DNA from 3 places in the Pseudomonas sp. PDNC002 genome. Region 3 is predicted to be linked to each of the others. Evidence: riboswitches for the same ligand, from Rfam matches in the RefSeq annotation. Region 3 holds a riboswitch; each other region holds the start of a gene.

Region 1 (3,265 bases), 2.4 Mb from region 3:
CTCGCCCACCGGCAGCACCAGGCCGGGTTTGGTCACCATGCCGACACCTTCGCCGGCATGGAAACGCACGCCCGGTTCGACACTCAGCGCCACGCGGGCGAAAACCAGCGCACCGTGGGTCACGTCCGGGTCGTCGCCGGCATCCTTCAGCGTGCCGGCTTCGGCGCCGTCAGCGGTAAGCCGGCAGAACTCCAGGCGCAGGGTCGCGCTGCGCTCTTTCGGCAGGGCGATCTGCGCGGCGTCCAGCACTTCACCGGTGAGCAACAGGCGCGCCGCCGCCAGGCTGGTGGCAGTGGCGCAACTGCCGGTGGTGTAGCCGCTGCGCAGCGGGCGCGGCTGCTCCGGGGTTTCTTCGCGCATGCTCACTCGACCAGCGGCTTCCAGGCTTCCAGCAACGTGATCGGCAGCGCCGCTCGCCAGGTGTCGAAGCCACCCAGCGGCTGGGCCTGGGACACGGACAGGCGGATCAGTTCGCCGCCCACGCGCTCGCGCCAGCTCACCAGCGCCGCCTCGCTCTGCAAGGTGACGGCATTGGCTACCAGCCGACCGCCGGGCTTGAGCTGTTCCCAGCAGTGTTCGAATACTCCGGGCACGGTGACGCCACCACCGATGAAGATGGCATCGGGTTGCTCCAGTCCCTGCAACGCTTCCGGCGCGGCCCCGCAGACCAGTTGCAGCGCTGGCACGCCGAGGGCGTCGCTGTTGAAACGGATGTGCTCCTGGCGGCCTTCGTTGGCCTCGATGGCCAGCGTGCGGCAGCTCGGATGCGCGCGCATCCATTCGATGCCGATGGAGCCGCAGCCAGCGCCAACGTCCCAGAGCAGCTCGCCCGGCTTCGGCGCCAGCCGCGCCAGGGTCACGGCGCGCACGTCGCGCTTGGTCAGTTGACCGTCGTGGCGGTAGTCGTCATCACGCAGGCCAATCGTAAGAGGCAGGCGCTGCGCGTCTTCACCGGCGATGCACTGCACCGCCACCAGATTCAGCGCCGCCGCCTGCGCCAAGGCCCAATCGCCAGCCACGCCATCGATGCGCCGTTCGCTATCGCCGCCCAGGTGCTCCAGCACGCTCAGCCGGCTTGTGGCGAAGCCCCGCTCGCACAGCAATGCGGCAATAGCGGCCGGGCTGTCGCCATCATTACTGAGGATCAGCAGCCTGGCGTCCTCGTGGATCTGCGCGTTGAGTGCGGCCAATGGACGCGCCACCAGCGAGATCAGCGTGCAATCCTGCAGTGCCCAGCCCATGCGCGCTGCCGCGAGGGAGGCAGAGGACGGCGCGCTGAGCACAAGCATTTCCTCGGCCGGGATCTGGCGGGCCAGGCTCGCGCCGACGCCAAACCACATCGGATCACCACTGGCCAGCACGCAGGTCGGTTCGCCGCGCCGGCGCAGCACCGGCTCCAGGCTGAACGGGCTCGGCCAGGCCTGCCGGTTGGCGCGCAGGCAATGGGGCAGCAGCTCCAGCTGGCGCGGCGCGCCGATCACTTCGCTGGCAGCGAGCAGGGCTCGGCGCGCGGCCTTGCCGAGGCCGGCATAGCCGTCCTCGCCGATGCCGACGATGGTCAGCCAGGGCGTCATGAAAATTCCTCGGGTTGATCCGACGGGCAGGCTTTTCCTGCCTTCGGGCAAAGCAGGCATAATACCCGCTTCGTCGGTGCTCGTAGGACGCTTCGCCTTTATCGGTGAGGTTTCCAGGAGCCGAAGAGGGAACACGGTTAAGCCGTGGCTGCCCCCGCAACTGTAAGCAGCGAGTCCGCGCAATGCGGCGGTACGGGAACAACATTCCGTGCCGCCGGCCAGGCCACTGGGCAACCGGGAAGGCCGCGCTGGATGAGGACCTGCCAGCCAGGAGACCTGCCGACGAAACCAGTCGCGTGTGCAGACATCGAGCGGGGTGTATCGGTGTCGTGAAGTCCCCTATGGGGATTCGCAGGTCACCGCGACCCAGCCCTGGTGACCTCAGTGCAAGACTCTTCAGCTCTGCCCGTCCGTCCGCATGCCTGCCCCGGCCTGCTGCGCATCGTGGCCTCCCGCGATGGCGGCATCTGCCGCATCAAGCTGCCCTGTGGACAACTCGACGCCCACGCCGCGCGCGCCATTGCCCGGGCCGCCGAGCGCCATGCCGACGGCGTGCTGGAAGCGACCAACCGCGCCAACCTGCAGATCCGCGGCGTCCATGCCGGCGCCGAGAACGCGCTGAGCCGCGAGTTGCTCACTGCCGGCCTCGGCCCGCGTGAATTGGCGTCGGATGATGTGCGCAATCTGCTGGTCAGTCCGGCACTCGGCCTTGATGGCGGGACGACTTTCAATGCCGCTCCGCTGGCCCGCCAACTACTCGACCTGTTGGAAGGCACGACGCGCTTCCACGGCCTGTCGCCCAAGTTCGGCATTCAGTTGGACGCCGGCGAAAACCTGGCGATGCTGGAGCACCCCAACGATCTCTGGCTGTCGGCGATGTCCGATAACGCTGAGCCGCTATTTGCCTTCGGCCTGGCCGGCTGTCCACCACAGAACGAAACGGATCGCCCCGCCCTCGCCGCCGTCACTGCCGAGCAAGTTCCGCTGCTGGTGGAAACCCTGCTGCACCTGTTCCTCGATCTCGTCGGCGATGGCCAGACACGCATGCGCCAGCTCCGCGAGATGCTCGGCGATGAGGCACTCCTGGCGCGCTTGCAGCAACGCCTACCCTTCGCGCTGCAACTCGGCCCGGCTGTGGATAACTGGCGGCGTCCTGCGCCGCAGCCTTTCGGCCATCTTGGCATTCGTCCCCAGCACCAGGCGGAACGCGCCATGGTCGGCGCAGGATTCATCCTCGGACGACTCGATAGCTCCACCCTGTTCGCCCTCGCCGATCTGTCGGAACGCCATAGCGGCGGTCAGCTACGTCTGACGCCCTGGCAAAGTCTGGTCCTTCCCGATGTGGCGTCGATCGACGCCGCCATCGTCCTCGGTGCGCTAGGCAGCCTCGGTCTGGTGATCGACGCTGCGCAGCCGCTGTCGCGCATCGTTGCCTGCAGTGGCTCCAGCGGCTGCGCACGCGGGCTGGCCGACACCAAGGCCGACGCCCTGCGCCTCGCCGAACGCCTGCGTCACGCGCCGCCGGCCGGCGTTCACCTGTGCGGCTGCCCGCGCTCCTGTGCCGCCGCCCACGTCGCCCCCTACACCCTGCTGGCCGTCGCCGACGGCCGCTATGACCTGTTCCGTCGCGCCGATGGCGTGGCCGGCTTCGGCCAGCCGCTGGCGCGCAACCTTTCCCTCGATGCCGCGGG
Region 2 (3,265 bases), 2.5 Mb from region 3:
AGGGCGAAGCCCACCGCGACCACCAGGTTGCCGCCGGTGGTGGAGAGGATGCGCTGCCAGCCGTCTTCCGGCTCCCAGGCTTCCGCGTCGTGCTCATGGGCGGCCACTGCGCCAGCGGCGTGGTCATGGGCGTGCTCGTGGTTTTCTTCGACCAGCGCGGCGGCCGGCTCGGCTTTCTCGTAGGTTTCCGCCTTGAGGATCAGCGGGGACACCCACAGCAGCTGGACAACAGTCAGCACCAGCGCCGCGATCAGACCGGCGAAACCGGCGGTCTGGGCGATACGTTTGATCATTTTTCCTTTCCTTTCCTTTCCGAACTCTCGAATCGAGCGAGCTGGAGCCAGGCACGGCGATACGCCAACGCAGCCTGGCCGACGCGCAGCCGATTGGGCTCAGAACAGCATCAGTGGCAGGGAAAACCGGCGCTATGGCGGGTATCGTGGGCGGCGTTGTGCACCGCATCGATGTGCGAGAAGCCGGCGAAATACACCAGCAACGCACCGAGCAGGCTGGCGCCAACGGCCAGGCTGATGCGTTTGGAAAGGGGGATGGAAGTGCTCGACGCGTGCGTCAGGGTGCTGCTGGACATGGACGTTCCCTCTGAAAATCAAAGTAGAGAACGCAGAGGTTGAACGCATTCGAACGCGCCGGAACGGCCGCGCCACGGCCTGCGCCCGCCCACCGCGGGTTTGCCAAAAACGAAGAATTCCAGGCCGGTCTCCGGGCTTGCGATGTCGGCCAGTGGCCAAGCGGGTCAACCTTCCCATGCCGGAGCACAGTGGCTACTGATGACCCTACGATCGCTTACCGTTGCGGGGGCAGCGCCGGACTGGTCCTTGCGGACGCACCGGCTTCCCGTTTCACCTCGCGCGCGTGGCGCGAGACACCTGAAACCGCGCTAGCTGACCACGAAGGCCTGCAAGCGTCAACCGATCCCCGGCGATTGACCGCCCCGCCGTCGCTGCGTAGCCTTCCTCCCTTCGAGGTTCTCCGGCGCTGGCCGGAGCTAAGAGGGAACGTGGAAATCTTCGGATGCGCCACGGCTGCCCCCGCAACTGTGAACAGCCTGTTCTTTCACGAGCCACTGCCGGCCACGGCGGGAAGGCGAGAGAACTCAAGAGGGCTGTGAGCCAGGAGACCTGCCTCGACCAGCATCACGACAACCGGGCGGGGTGATCCGGTGGCGACCTTCGTTGCGCGGCGAACCCGCGCGCGCGCCCTTCATCCGCCCTCTCGCACCGCATCCTGCTCACGAGGCGCGCATGAAGACCCTGGCCAAACTCCCCGTCACCATCGTCACCGGCTTCCTTGGCGCCGGGAAGACCACCCTGCTCCGCCACATGCTCGACAATGCCGAAGGCCGCCGCATCGCGGTGATCGTCAACGAGTTCGGCGAGCTGGGCATCGACGGTGAAATCCTCAAGCAGTGCTCCATCGGTTGCAGCGAAGAAGAAGCGGTCGGCCGCGTCTTCGAACTGGCCAACGGCTGCCTGTGCTGCACCGTGCAGGAAGAATTCTTCCCGGTGATGCGCGAGCTGGTGGCACGCCGTGGCGACCTCGACCAGATCCTCATCGAGACCTCCGGCCTGGCCCTGCCCAAGCCGCTGGTGCAGGCCTTCCAGTGGCCGGAAATCCGCAACGCCTGCACGGTGGATGCGGTGATCACCGTGGTCGACAGCCCGGCCGTGGCCGCCGGCACCTTCGCCGCCCATCCCGAACAGGTGGACGAGCAGCGCAAGCAGGACCCGAACCTGGACCACGAATCGCCGCTGCACGAACTCTTCGAAGACCAGCTCGCCAGCGCCGACCTGGTTGTGCTGAACAAGGCCGACCTGCTCGACGCCGATGCGCTCGCCCGTGTGCGCGCCGAAGTCGCCGAGGAACTGCCGCCCGCGGTGAAGATCGTCGAAGCCAACTCCGGCCAACTGCCGCTCTCGGTATTGTTGGGCCTGAACGCCGAGGCCGAGCTGCACATCGACAGCCGCCCCACCCATCACGACCACGAAGGCCATGAAGATCACGACCATGACGAGTTCGACTCCTTCCACCTCGACCTGCCGGAAGTGGAAGAACGCGCCCTGCTCGACGCGCTGAACGCGCTGGTCGAGCGCCACGCCGTGCTGCGCATCAAGGGCTTCGTCGCCATCCCCGGCAAGCCCATGCGCCTGCTGGTGCAGGGCGTCGGCAAGCGCTTCGACAAGCACTTCGACCGCGCCTGGCGCAGCGATGAATCCCGTAGCACCCGCCTGGTGGTGATCGGCCAGGAACTGGACCAGGCCGCCATCGCCAACGAGCTGCGAACTGCCCTGGCGTGAAGCCGACCGCCCTCTCCCCCAGCCCCTCTCCCGCAAGCGGGAGAGGGGAGCCACATCGGCGCTTCGCCGGTAGAACGGCGTATGGGCAGACGCCATGCCCGCCTGTGAGCACAAATTTCACGCGCACGCCGAACCGGCTCCCTCTCCCTTCGGAGCGGGGCGCGCAGCCAGGGCTTGGAAGAGAGCCCTCCTGACCGAGCGAAAGAGGCTCCCCCATGCACCTGCTGCGCACCCAACCCGGCGGCTTCGTCCCCGACGACGGCATCGCCGACCTGGCCCAGACGCCTGCCGACCTGGTGATCCTCTGCAGCGGCGACTCGCACCTGGCGCTGCTCGCCGAGGCCGCCCGCGAGCTGCCGGAGGACTACCCGAGCCTGCGTCTGGCCAACCCCATGCAGCTGCAGAACCACGCCTCGGTGGACCTCTACGTCGACGAGGTGCTGCAACACGCAAAAGTCATCCTGATCTCCGTGCACGGCGGCGTCGGCTATTGGCGCTACGGCATGGAGCAACTGGCGGCGCTGGCCGAGCGTGGCATCACGCTGATCGCCGTACCCGGCGACGACAAGCCCGACCCCGAACTGACCGCGCTGTGCAGCGTGCCCGCGCAGGACGCCGAACGCCTCTGGCAGTACCTGCGCCAGGGCGGCATGGACAACGCCCGGCAGTTCTTCGCCTGCCTCGCCACGCGCCATCTGCAACGCGACTACCCGTGGAGCGAGCCGCAGACGCTGCCGCGCGTCGCGCTGTATCACCCGCAGACCGGCAGCTGCGACCTCGCCCGCTGGCAGACCGACTGGCACCCCGAGTGCCCGGTGGCCGCCTTGCTGTTCTATCGCACGCACCTGCAGGCGGCGAACACCGGCTTCATCGACACCTTCTGCGAGCGCCTCCAGGCCCAGGGCATCAACCCGCTGCCCATTGCCGTGGCCAGCCTCAAGGAAGCCGCT
Region 3 (3,265 bases):
TCACGCAGCGGCGAGAAGAACACCAGCTCGGCGCCCAGTTCGCGCAGCAGGTCGAGGTTGGCCTGGTAGAGGAAGGCGAAAGCATTGTCCCGCGCCACGCCGATACGCACGCCGTCGAGACCGGAAGATTCGCTGCGCGGCTCGGGCACGGCAAAGCTCACCGGTAAGGGCAGCTCGGTACTGGCACTGGCAGCCAGGGCATCGGCGGCGGCGTCCAGGCGTGCGTCGAGGTCGGCCAGTTCATCGGCCTGCACAAGCCCGAGATGACGGCTTGGCAACTCGACCTCGGTGTCACGCGGGAGTGCGCCATACCAGCGAATCCACTCGGGCAGGCTATCGCGCACCAGGTCGCGGTGGCGCTGGCTACCGATGCGGTTGGCGAGCACGCCGGAGAACGGCAGGTCCGGCTGGTAGGTGGCCATGCCAACGGCCATCGCGCCGAAGGTCTGGGCCATCGACTGGCCATTGATCACGGCCATCACCGGCACGTTGAAGCGCCGCGCGAGATCGGCGGCCGAGGGCGAGCCGTCGAACAGGCCCATCACGCCTTCGATGAGGATCAGGTCGGCCTCACCGGCCGCTTCCCAGAGCAACCGGCGGCTTTCGCTCTCGCCGACCATCCACAGGTCCAACTGATAGACCGGCGCGCCACTGGCGCGAGCGAGGATCATCGGGTCGAGGAAATCCGGGCCGCACTTGAACACCCGCACCTTGCGCCCGAGGCGCGTATGCAGGCGCGCCAGGGCGGCGGTCACGGTGGTCTTGCCCTGGCCGGAGGCGGGAGCGGCGATCAGTAGGGCGGGGCATTGGCGCGCATCGAGCATCAGGCGCGCTCCGTAGTAGCAGAAAAGGCGAAGAGCACCCTCACCCCAACCCTCTCCCAGGGGGAGAGGGGGCAGTTGGGTGCCATCTGCAGCAGTTGTGTCCGATGCACGACTATCGCGCCACCACCGAGCCCGCCAACAGCATCGACCGGCGAGCGCCGCAGTCCGACTGCACGCCGAACGGCCCCCTCTCCCCCTGGGAGAGGGCTGGGGTGAGGGCAAGCCACGAACATCAGAACTCCACCCCTTTCTGCGCCTTGATCCCAGCCTTGAAGGCATGTTTCACCAGGCCCATCTCGGTCACGGTATCGGCGGCCTCGACCATGGCCGGCTGCACCCCCCGACCGGTGGCGACCGCATGCTGCATCGGCGGACGGGCAGCAATATCGGCGAGCACCGTGTCCAGCTCCAGATAGCCGTGCTTGAGGGCAATGTTCACCTCGTCCAGCACTACCAGGCCAATCTGCGGATCGGCCAGCAGTTGGCGCGCCACGTCCCAAGCCGCCTGCGCCTTGGCGATATCGCGCTGACGATCCTGGGTTTCCCAGGTGAAGCCCTCGCCCATCACATGGAAGCTGACTTCCTCGGGGAAACGGCGGAAAAACGCTTCCTCGCCGGTGGTCGCGGCGCCCTTGATGAACTGCACCACGCCAACCTTCATACCGTGGCCCAGCGCGCGGGCGACCATGCCGAAGGCCGAGCTGCTCTTGCCCTTGCCGTTGCCACTGTTGACCAGGAACACACCGCGTTCGCCCTGGGCCTGGGCGATCTTCTCGTCGATCACCGATTTCTTGCGCTGCATGCGCGAACGGTGGCGTTCGTCCTTTTCAGGGGATTCAGTCATGGGGATTGCCTCTAGAAAGGGAGCGCGCACGCGCCAGCTCGCCGGCCGGGCGGCAGCGAGCGAAAAATGGGATGGACAGGAACGAACCGCCGGCGCGCAGCGACGCCATGCGGTAAAGGCCGCTCAGCGCGAAGGCTGTCGGCTTGGGAAACAGGGAATTCACCTGAAGGATTCTCCGCCGCTCTCACCCGCGCGGCACTGACCAGTCGGGGCAGGCGGAGGACATCGAACGCGCGGCGCCAGGGAGCGCCACGACGATCGGCAGCGCCTCCCGCGATGCCATGCGATGCAGCAGGCCGGTCTCCGGGCTTGCGAGTGAAGCCCGAGGGCTTTCGGAAAACCACGCCTTCCCATGCCAGTGGCACAGTGGCTCAGTGCGGTTCCAGACTCGCTTACCGTTGCGGGGGCAGCGCCGGAATGGTCGATGCAAGGATCGAATTCACCGGCTTCCCTGTTTCACCCTTGGCTTGCGCCGCGGGCACCTGAAGCAGGCGCGCAGCTTAGTGGTTGGCGGGCTGAGGCGTCAATTGAACAGGATGTCGCCATTGCCTTGAGCCAAGTCATGCAGGCGTCTAAAAAGGCCAGCACAAGCACACTGGTGGCAAAGGCGAACTCCGCTAGAATGCGTCTCATGACGACGACTGCCCAACCCGGCCAGCTTCAGCTCGACTCCGCCGCGACCCCGCCCTTGATGCACATCAGCGGCGACTGGACGCTCGCGCACTTCGCCACGCTGGAGTCCCAGGTGGCCGCCCAGCGGCACGCCGAATCCCCCGCCTTGCTGGACTTCACCGGCCTCGGCGCACTGGATACCGCCGGCGCCGCGCTGCTCGCGGAGATAATCGGCGGCGCGCGCATGAGCCAGCTCGACCAGATCGCCCGCAACCTCCCAGCCGAGCGCCAGGCACTGCTGCGCACCGTCGGCAGCGCCATCACCCAGTGCCGCCTGGACGAAAAAGGCCCGGCGCCGGGCAACGCACTGGTCGACGTGCTGGAGCGCATCGGCGTCGCCACCCTGACCTTCAAGGACCATCTGATCGGCGTGCTGGGCTTCATCGGCCTGACGCTACAGACGCTGGTGCGCAACCTGCTCCGCCCACGGCGCTGGCGCCTGACCGCACTGGCTGCGCACATGGAAGAAACCGGGCTGGACGCCGTGCCCATCGTCGCCCTGCTCACCTTCATGGTCGGCGCGGTGGTGGCCTTCCTCGGCGCCACGGTGCTGCAGAAATTCGGCGCGCAGATCTACACCGTCGACCTCGTGGGCTTCTCCTTCCTCCGTGAATTCGGCGTGCTGCTCACCGCGATCCTGCTGGCCGGCCGCACCGCCAGTGCCTTCACCGCACAGATCGGCTCGATGAAGGCCAACCAGGAGATCGACGCCATCCAGGCCCTGGGCCTCGACCCGGTGGAGTTGCTGGTGCTGCCGCGCGTGCTGGCCCTGCTGCTGACCCTGCCGATGCTGACCTTCCTGGCGATGATCTCCGGCATCTTCGGCGGCGGCGTGGTCTGTGCGCTGAGCCTGGACATCTCGCCGCGCATGTTCCTCTACATGCTGCAGAACGACATCGCCGTGCAGCACTTCCTGGTCGGCATC

The links. Region 3 has a riboswitch for cobalamin ahead of cobO (cob(I)yrinic acid a,c-diamide adenosyltransferase). Riboswitches for the same ligand answer to the same signal wherever they lie in the genome.
Region 1: it holds a riboswitch for cobalamin, as region 3 does, so the genes downstream of both, cobG (precorrin-3B synthase) here and cobO (cob(I)yrinic acid a,c-diamide adenosyltransferase) in region 3, are expected to answer to the same signal.
Region 2: it holds a riboswitch for cobalamin, as region 3 does, so the genes downstream of both, cobW (cobalamin biosynthesis protein CobW) here and cobO (cob(I)yrinic acid a,c-diamide adenosyltransferase) in region 3, are expected to answer to the same signal.

Annotation. Positions count from the first base shown of each region.
Region 1 covers NZ_CP070356.1:1,882,450-1,885,714, reverse strand. The annotation lists gene JVX91_RS08780 (cobalt-precorrin-5B (C(1))-methyltransferase) at 1-360, opposite strand, end outside; gene cbiE (precorrin-6y C5,15-methyltransferase (decarboxylating) subunit CbiE) at 363-1,574, opposite strand; cobalamin riboswitch at 1,633-1,873, shown strand; gene cobG (precorrin-3B synthase) at 1,959-3,265, shown strand, end outside.
Region 2 covers NZ_CP070356.1:1,894,776-1,898,040, reverse strand. The annotation lists gene JVX91_RS08825 (CbtA family protein) at 1-293, opposite strand, end outside; gene JVX91_RS08820 (CbtB-domain containing protein) at 404-589, opposite strand; cobalamin riboswitch at 694-906, opposite strand; cobalamin riboswitch at 967-1,162, shown strand; gene cobW (cobalamin biosynthesis protein CobW) at 1,263-2,315, shown strand; gene cobN (cobaltochelatase subunit CobN) at 2,531-3,265, shown strand, end outside.
Region 3 covers NZ_CP070356.1:5,834,468-5,837,732, forward strand. The annotation lists gene JVX91_RS26370 (cobyrinate a,c-diamide synthase) at 1-824, opposite strand, end outside; gene cobO (cob(I)yrinic acid a,c-diamide adenosyltransferase) at 1,057-1,668, opposite strand; cobalamin riboswitch at 1,945-2,169, opposite strand; gene JVX91_RS26380 (MlaE family lipid ABC transporter permease subunit) at 2,300-3,265, shown strand, end outside.